DNA from 2 places in the Paracoccus angustae genome. Region 2 is predicted to be linked to the other one. Evidence: riboswitches for the same ligand, from Rfam matches in the RefSeq annotation. Region 2 holds a riboswitch; the other holds the start of a gene.
What was found. Region 2 has a riboswitch for thiamine pyrophosphate ahead of thiD (bifunctional hydroxymethylpyrimidine kinase/phosphomethylpyrimidine kinase). Riboswitches for the same ligand answer to the same signal wherever they lie in the genome.
Positions count from the first base shown of each region.

Region 1: linked by a shared signal. The riboswitch ahead of ACFOM8_RS14245 (thiamine ABC transporter substrate-binding protein) and the one ahead of thiD (bifunctional hydroxymethylpyrimidine kinase/phosphomethylpyrimidine kinase) in region 2 are both predicted to bind thiamine pyrophosphate.

Region 1 is NZ_JBHRXY010000012.1:71,175-75,048, forward strand. It holds gene mutS (DNA mismatch repair protein MutS) at 1-1,666, opposite strand, end outside; TPP riboswitch at 1,714-1,810, shown strand; gene ACFOM8_RS14245 (thiamine ABC transporter substrate-binding protein) at 1,842-2,822, shown strand; gene ACFOM8_RS14250 (thiamine/thiamine pyrophosphate ABC transporter permease ThiP) at 2,798-3,874, shown strand, end outside.
Region 2 is NZ_JBHRXY010000017.1:39,971-43,844, forward strand. It holds gene ACFOM8_RS16180 (FAD-dependent oxidoreductase) at 1-412, opposite strand, end outside; gene thiD (bifunctional hydroxymethylpyrimidine kinase/phosphomethylpyrimidine kinase) at 409-1,227, opposite strand; TPP riboswitch at 1,298-1,404, opposite strand; gene ACFOM8_RS16190 (LysR family transcriptional regulator) at 1,975-3,021, opposite strand; gene ACFOM8_RS16195 (muconate/chloromuconate family cycloisomerase) at 3,097-3,874, shown strand, end outside.

The DNA.
Region 1 (3,874 bases), on a different contig from region 2:
CCGCCTGGCCGATGAGCGCGGCCCGGTCCAGCACCGCCCGGCGCAGACGGTCGAAGATGCCGCGCTCGATCTCCAGCGCGCGGTCGCGGGCGTTGAGGATGCGCGTTTCCAGTTCCGACAGATCGACGGTGGTGAAGCGGATCTGGTTCGCGGTGGTCTGGCGGTGGATAAAGGTCGCGTTCAGCGGCGGCGCCATCATGCGTTCGGCATGGGTGGCCGTCGTTTCGATGAAATAGCCCAGCACGTTGTTGTGCTTGATCTTGAGGCTTTGGACGCCAGCCAGTGCGGCATAATCCGCCTGCATTCCGGCGATCACGCCCCGGCCTTCGTCGCGCAGCCGGCGGGTCTGGTCCAGATCGGCGTCGTGGCCCGCCGCGACAAAGCCGCCGTCGCGGGCCAGCAGCGGCGGTTCGGCCACAAGCGCCGCGTCCAGCAGGGCGATCAATTCGTCGTGCCCGGTCAGGTCGCGCACGGCATCCGCCAGCACCGGCGCCGCGTCGTCCGGCAGCCGGGCCGCGATCGCCGCCCCCTGCGCCAGCCCCGCCCGGATCGCGGCCAGGTCGCGCGGCCCGCCCCGGTCCAGCGCCAGCCGCGACAAGGCGCGGTCCATGTCGGGCACGCGCGCCAGGGCCGTGCGCAGGTCGGCCGTCAGGCGCGGGTCATCCACCAGCATCGCCACCGCGTCCTGCCGGGCGTGGATCAGCGCCAGATCGCGGGACGGGGCGCCGATGCGGCGTTCCAGCAGCCGCGCCCCCGCCGCCGTGACCGTCCGGTCGATGGCCGCCAGCAGCGAGCCCTCGCGCCCGCCCCCCAGGGCCTGCGTCAGTTCCAGGTTGCGCCGGGTGGCCGCGTCGATCCCCATCGCTCCGCCCGCGCGTTCGCGGACCGGCGGGCGCAGCAGGGGCAGCTTGCCCTTCTGCGTCAGCTCCAGGTAATCGACGATGGCCCCCATGGCCGCCAGTTCGGCGCGGGTGAAGCTGCCGAAGCCGTCCAGCGTTTCCACCCCGTAAAGCGCGCAAAGCCGCCGCTGCCCCGCCGCGCTGTCAAAGGCGGACGCGTGCAGGTCGGTCAGCGCCGCCCCGGCATCCTCGACCAGATCGCGCAACTCGTGCCCCGCCGCCAGCACCTCGCGCGGGGCCAGGCGGGCCAGTTCCGGGGCCAGCCGCGCCAGGGCGCAGTCCATCACCTGAAAGGCGCCGGTGGAAATGTCCGCCCAGGCCAGGGCGCAATCGTCCCGCACCCGGGCAAAGGCCGCCAGATAGTTGTGCCGCCGCGCTTCCAGCAGCGATTCCTCGGTCAGCGTTCCGGGCGTCACCAGCCGCACCACGTCGCGGGCCACCACCGACTTCGACCCGCGCTTCTTCGCCTCGGCCGGATCCTCCATCTGCTCGGCGATGGCGACGCGGAACCCCTTGCGGATCAGCGTCAGCAGATAGGATTCGGCCGAATGAACCGGCACGCCGCACATCGGGATGGGTTCCCCGCCATGAGTGCCGCGTTTCGTCAGGGCGATGTCCAGGGCGCCCGCGGCGGCCACCGCGTCGTCAAAGAACATCTCGTAGAAGTCGCCCATGCGATAGAACAGCAGCGCGCCGGGATTGGCGTCCCGGATCGCCAGGTACTGCGCCATCATCGGGGTCGGCTGGTCGGTGCTGTCCTTTGTCATGGCGGCGTTTCTAGCCGCTTGCGCGGGCGCATGAAATCCCTACATTTGGGCGCACCTCGGGGGGCCATCCGGCTGAGACGCGCATGCGGACCCGTTGAACCTGATCCGGCTAAAACCGGCGGAGGGAAGGTGACGCTGCCCTTTCTTTCGTGATCCTTTCGGAAAGGAGACGGCGATGAGACTGCCCCTGATGCTTGCCCTGCTGGCCGCCACCCCCGCCACCGCGCAGGACAAGCCCGTCCTGACCGTCTATGCGGGCGAATCCATTGCCAGCGAATGGGGCCCCGGCCCCCAGATCGAAAAGGGTTTCGAGGCCTTCTGCGCCTGCGACCTGCGCTTTGTCGCGGGCGACGAGCTGTCGCGCATCCTGATGGAGGGCGAGCGGACCGAGGCCGACATCGTTTTCGGCCTGAACACCGACGTGACCGCCCGCGCCCGCGCATCCGGCCTGTTCGCGCCGCACGGGCAGGACACGACCGGGCTGTCGCTGCCCATCGCATGGACGGACGACATCTTCCTGCCCTACAACTGGGGCGAGACGGCCTTCATGTACAACGAAACCCGACTGGAAAACCCGCCCGCCAGTTTCGCCGAACTGCTGGAGGCCCCCGACGACCTGAAGATCGTGATCCAGGATCCGCGGTCCTCGGTGTCGGGCCTGGCGCTGCTGCTGTGGGTCAAGGCGGTTTACGGCGATGACGCGCCTCAGGCCTGGGCCAAGCTGGCCCCCAAGGTGCTGACCGTGACCAAGGGCTGGTCGGAATCCTACGGGATGTTCACGGAAGGAGAGGCCGACATGGTTCTGTCCTACACCACCTCGCCCGCCTATCACATCGCGTCCGAGAACGACACGACCAAGAAGGCCGCGATCTTTCCCGAAGGCCATTACTTCATGGCCGAGGTCGCGGCCCGGGTCCGCACCACCGACCAGCCGGAACTGGCCCAACGCTTCATGGACTGGATCCTGACCCCGGAATTCCAGGCGACGGTTCCGCTGGCCAACTGGTCCCTGCCCGCCAAGCTGCCCCAGGCGGACTGGCCGCCCGTCATGCGCGACCTGCCGCGCCCCGAAAAGACCCTGTTCTATTCCGAAAACGAGGCCGAGGCGCTGCGGCCAACCGCGCTCGACGAATGGCTGCGGGCATTCTCGGGCTGACGCGGGCCGAGGCGGGGGGCGCCGCCGTTGCCGCCGGGCTGGCGCTGCTGATCGGGGGCACGCTGGCCGCCGTCGCCTGGGCGGCGCAGGGGTTGGGGGGCCTTGGTCCCTGGGACTGGCGGGCGGTCTGGTTCACGCTGTGGCAGGCCGCCGCGTCGGCCGCGCTGTCGGCCTTGCTGGCGGTTCCCGTGGCGCGCGCCCTGGCGCGGCGGCGCTTTGCGGGACGCGGGGCGCTGGTGACGCTGCTGGGCGCGCCTTTCATCCTGCCGGTGATCGTGGCGGTCATGGGGCTGGTGTCGGTGTTCGGCCGCAACGGCGCGGTCAACGACGGGCTGCGCGCCCTGGGCCTGCCCGAGATCTCGATCTATGGCTGGCAAGGCGTGATCCTGGCGCACGTGTTCTTCAACCTGCCCTTGTCGGTGCGGCTGGTTCTGCAAGGCTGGCAGGCGATTCCGGCCGAACGCTTCCGCCTGGCCGCGTCCCTGGGCTTTGGTCCCCGCGACACCGCGCGGCACCTGGAACGCCCGATGCTGCGCGCCGTGCTGCCGGGCGTCTGGCTGGCGGTGTTCCTGGTCTGCCTGACCAGCTTCACCGTGGCGCTGGCGCTTGGCGGCGGGCCGCGCGCCACAACGGTGGAACTGGCGATCTACCAGGCGTTCCGTTTCGACTTCGACCTGGGCCGGGCGGCCAGCCTGGGGCTGATCCAGATCGCGATCTGCGTGGCGGCGATGATGCTGGCGCGCTGGATCACCATGCCGGCGGCCTTCGGAGCGGGGTTGGATGCGGATCACATGCCCATGGCACCGGGCGGCTGGCACCGGCTCGGCGACGCGCTTGTGATCACAGGGGCCGCAGGGTTCCTGATCGGACCCATCGCCACCGTCACCCTGCGCGGGCTGCCGCAGATCCCCGGCCTGCCGCCCGAGGTCTGGGATGCCGCGCTGCGGTCGGTGGTGATGGCGCTGATCTCGGCCACGCTGGCGCTGGTTCTGTCGCTGGTGCTGGCCTTGTCGTTGGCGCGGGGGCGGATGCGGTGGGTGGAAACCGCCGGG
Region 2 (3,874 bases):
GCGGGGCCAGGTGGGCCTCCTCCGCGAAGAACAGCGCGCGGGAGAAGCGGCCCGCAAGGTCGGGTTCAAGGGCGGCGATGCCGGATGCGTCGAGCGTCTGGTGTCCCCCGCTGCGCCGGGCAAATCGCGACAGCGCGCCTGCGTCGCGGGACAGGCTGACCACCAGCGTTCCGTTGCGCGTGACAGGGACGCCCTGGCCCTGCCACCAGTCGGCGGCGGACAGGCCGTGGCGCAGGACGGCCTTGTCGGCGCTTTCGGCCTCGCACCAGGGCGCCAGCATTCCGCCCGCCCACCAGGAACAGGCCCGGGGGCCGGGGGCGTCGTCGCGGATGGCGGCGGCAATGCCGCGCCCGTTCAGCTCGGTGGCGATGCAAAGGCCCAGAACGCCGCCGCCGACAACGGTCACGGTCATGCGGCGGCCCCGGTCCGGCGCGGCCACAGCGCGTGGAAGTGATGCACCGGACCGTTGCCGCCGCCCACCGCCAGATCGTCGGCGGCCCGGATCGCACCGTGCAGCCAGTGGTGCGCGCGGCCCACCGCCTCGGCCGCCGCAAGCCCTTGGGCCAGCCCCGCCGCGATGGCCGCCGACAGCGCGCATCCCGTGCCGTGCGTGTTCCGGGTGCGGATGCGGGGCGAGGAAAAGCGCGCCGTGCCGCCGGGACCGGCCAGGATGTCGGTGCAATGCGCGCCCGCCGCATGGCCCCCCTTCATCAGCACATGGCGGGGGCCAAGCGCGCGCAGGGCCATGCCTTGCGCGATGGCCGCGGCCTCGGTGTCGGCGGCGGGTCCGCCCAGCAGGCGCGCGGCCTCGGGCAGGTTGGGCGTCAGGACATGGGCCAAGGGCAGCAGGTCGCGGACCAGGGCGGGGATGGCGTCGTCCTCCATCAGCGCGTCGCCGCCCTTGGCGATCATCACCGGGTCCAGAACCACCGGAACCGCGCAATCGCGCAAGGACATGGCCACCGCGGCGATCGCGGCCGCCGATCCGACCATGCCGATCTTGACCGCGTGAACGGCGATGTCGTCCAGAACCGTGTCGATCTGCGCCCGGATCAGGTCCGGCGGCACGAAATGAACGGCCGACACGCCCCGGGTGTTCTGCGCCGTCACCGCCGTGACGGCGCTGGCGCCATAGCAGCCGAGCGCCGACACGGCCTTGAGGTCGGCCTGGATCCCGGCGCCCCCGCCACTGTCCGACCCAGCGATGGTCAACACGGTTGGTGTCATCTGCCCCTCCTGCGGCGTTTCGGGGCATGGCAGGGGCGGGCGGCGGCAGACGGGATGCGGCACCGGGCGGCGCGTCTGCCTATCCGTTCCCTCCGCCGGCATGACCCGGATCAGGTTCGATGGGTCGGCGCGCATTGCACCTCTCAGCCCCGCGACGGGACACCCCAACGGATAGTCTTGGCGCCTTGGTAGCGGATCAACCGCCAGCCGTCCAGCGGTTTTCGGCGCCGCTCCAGAACCGGACCCGAGTCCGCTCGGCAGTCAGGGCGCGCCCACGCGCGAAGCAAGGGCAAGCGTCGGATGCGTCAGGCGCCATGGCCGTGTGTTCAGCGTCGAACCGGACAAAGCCGATGTTCGGAAGCCGCCGTGCATCTGTTCCCTTGCAAGACAAAGCGCCAGGCAACAGCGGCACCCCCGCCTGCCATTGCCGCATCAGGGGATGTCAGGTCGGACATCCCGCGCGCGCAGGAACGCGGGCGTGCCGGACCGAGACAGCAACCCGGGCGTCCGTCCGGACGGCGCGACAGCCGCCGGGGTTTCCCCCCGGCGGCTGTCGAGGAACCGGCCGGGCAAAGGTGGCGCGCGGAGGCTGGACGGTGGTCTGATGCTTGTCCGTCGGCGCCATTCAAGAATGCATCGGCGGCATTGCCCTTCGGCGTTCCGGCCACCCGCGACATCGTGCTTGCCCCTGCCGCAGGCCCGAGATCGCGGCCATCATCCGCAAGGGTCCGATCGCCCCGGGTGCGGCTAACGCTCGGATGAGGTCGGGTCGCCGTTCTCGGAGATCGGAGCGCGATGGTTGTTGGCCTCCAGCCAGGCGGGCTTTTCGGCGTACATGTCCCGGATCAGGCGCTTCACCAGGTCGAGATAGCGCGAATTGTCCCCGGCGCGGTGGAAAAGGATCACCGGCGAGATCGCGCGCGGGCTGTCGATCACGCGAAAGCGCACGTCCGAGCGCATCTGCCGGGCCGAGGACGGAATGATGCAAATCCCCGACTCGGCCGCGACAAGGCCAAGGGCGGTCTGGATCTCGCGCACCTCCAGCACGTCGAGGGGGTGGATGTCGGCCTCGTGCAGCAGGCCCAGCACCTGGTCGGCAAAGCTTGGACGCGGCTCCTTGGGATAGACGATCAGCCGTTGCCCGCCAAGGGCGCCCAGGGGCAGCGGGGTGTCGTCCCGCGCCAGCGGCGAGTCCAGCGGCAGGGCGGCGACCAGTCTTTCCTCGCGCAGGACGGTGCTGGCGATGTTGGGATCGGCGTGCTTCAACCGGCCGAAGCCCAGGTCGATGCGCCCTTCCTTCAGCGCGGGGATTTGCTGGATCGACAGCATCTCCAGCAACTGGATGTCCAGTTCCGGCGCGCTCTGGCGCAGCTTGCGCACCAGCACCGGCAGCCCGCCATACAATGTCGAGGCCACGAAGCCGATGGACAGCACCCGGTTGCGGTTCATTCCCACCCGGCGCGTCGCATCCTTCATCTGGTCCACGCGGCCCAGGACCTGCAACGCCTGTTCATAGAACAGCCGCCCGGCGTCGGTCAGCTTGATGGGCCGGGTTTTGCGCAGGATAAGGGCGACGCCCAGTTCCTCCTCCAGCAGCTGGATCTGGCGGCTGAGCGGGGGCTGCGCGATGTGAAGGATTTCGGCCGCGCGGGTGAAATTCCGCTCTCGCGCCACGGCGGCAAAGTATCGCAACTGCCGCAGATCCATCGGCCCGCCCTCCAAATCGTCGAAATCGCCTTTGTTCGGGGTATGCGACGGCGTTCCAAACCACTGATCGCCAAACCCTTCCGCCATATTATACCTTCAGGGTATCGTTGCAAACGCAAATGATCTTGGACGGGCGGCGGGTTCCGCTGGCATCCTTGCGTCATGAACCAGCCATACGCCCCGCTTTCCCCGTCTCTTGCCGCCGCCCCTGTCGTGACGCGGGTCGAAACGGTGATCCTGGATCTGCCCACGATCCGCCCGCACAAGCTGTCGGTCGCGACCATGAACGGGCAGGTGCTGATGATCGTCCGCGTTCATTGCAGCGACGGCATCGCCGGCATCGGCGAATGCACCACCATCGGCGGGCTGGCCTATGGCGGGGAAAGCCCCGAAAGCATGAAAACCAACATCGACGCCTGGTTCGCGCCGGTGATGCTGGGCCAGGACGCCACGCGGGTGCAGGCGCTGATGGCGCGGATCGGGCGGATGGTGAAGGAGAACCGCTTCGCCAAGTCCGCCGTGGAATGCGCGCTGCTGGATGCCCAGGGCAAGCGGGTCGGCCTGCCGGTCAGCGAGCTTCTGGGCGGGCGGCGGCGCGACCGGCTGCCGGTGGCCTGGACGCTGGCCTCGGGCGACACGGCGCGCGACATCGCCGAGGCCGAGCGGATGCTGGACGGGCGCCGCCACCGGGTCTTCAAGCTGAAGATCGGCGCCCGCGCGATCCGCGACGACATCGCGCATGTGGCCAGGATCAAGGCGGCGCTTGGCGACCGCGCGGCGGTGCGCGTCGACGTGAACATGGCCTGGTCCGAGGGCGAGGCCGCCTTCGGCATGGCCGCCCTGGCCGACGCGGGCTGCGACCTGGTGGAACAGCCCGTCGCGTCCGCCGCCGCGCTGGCGCGGCTGGTGCGCCGCTTTCCCGTGGCGCTGATGGCCGACG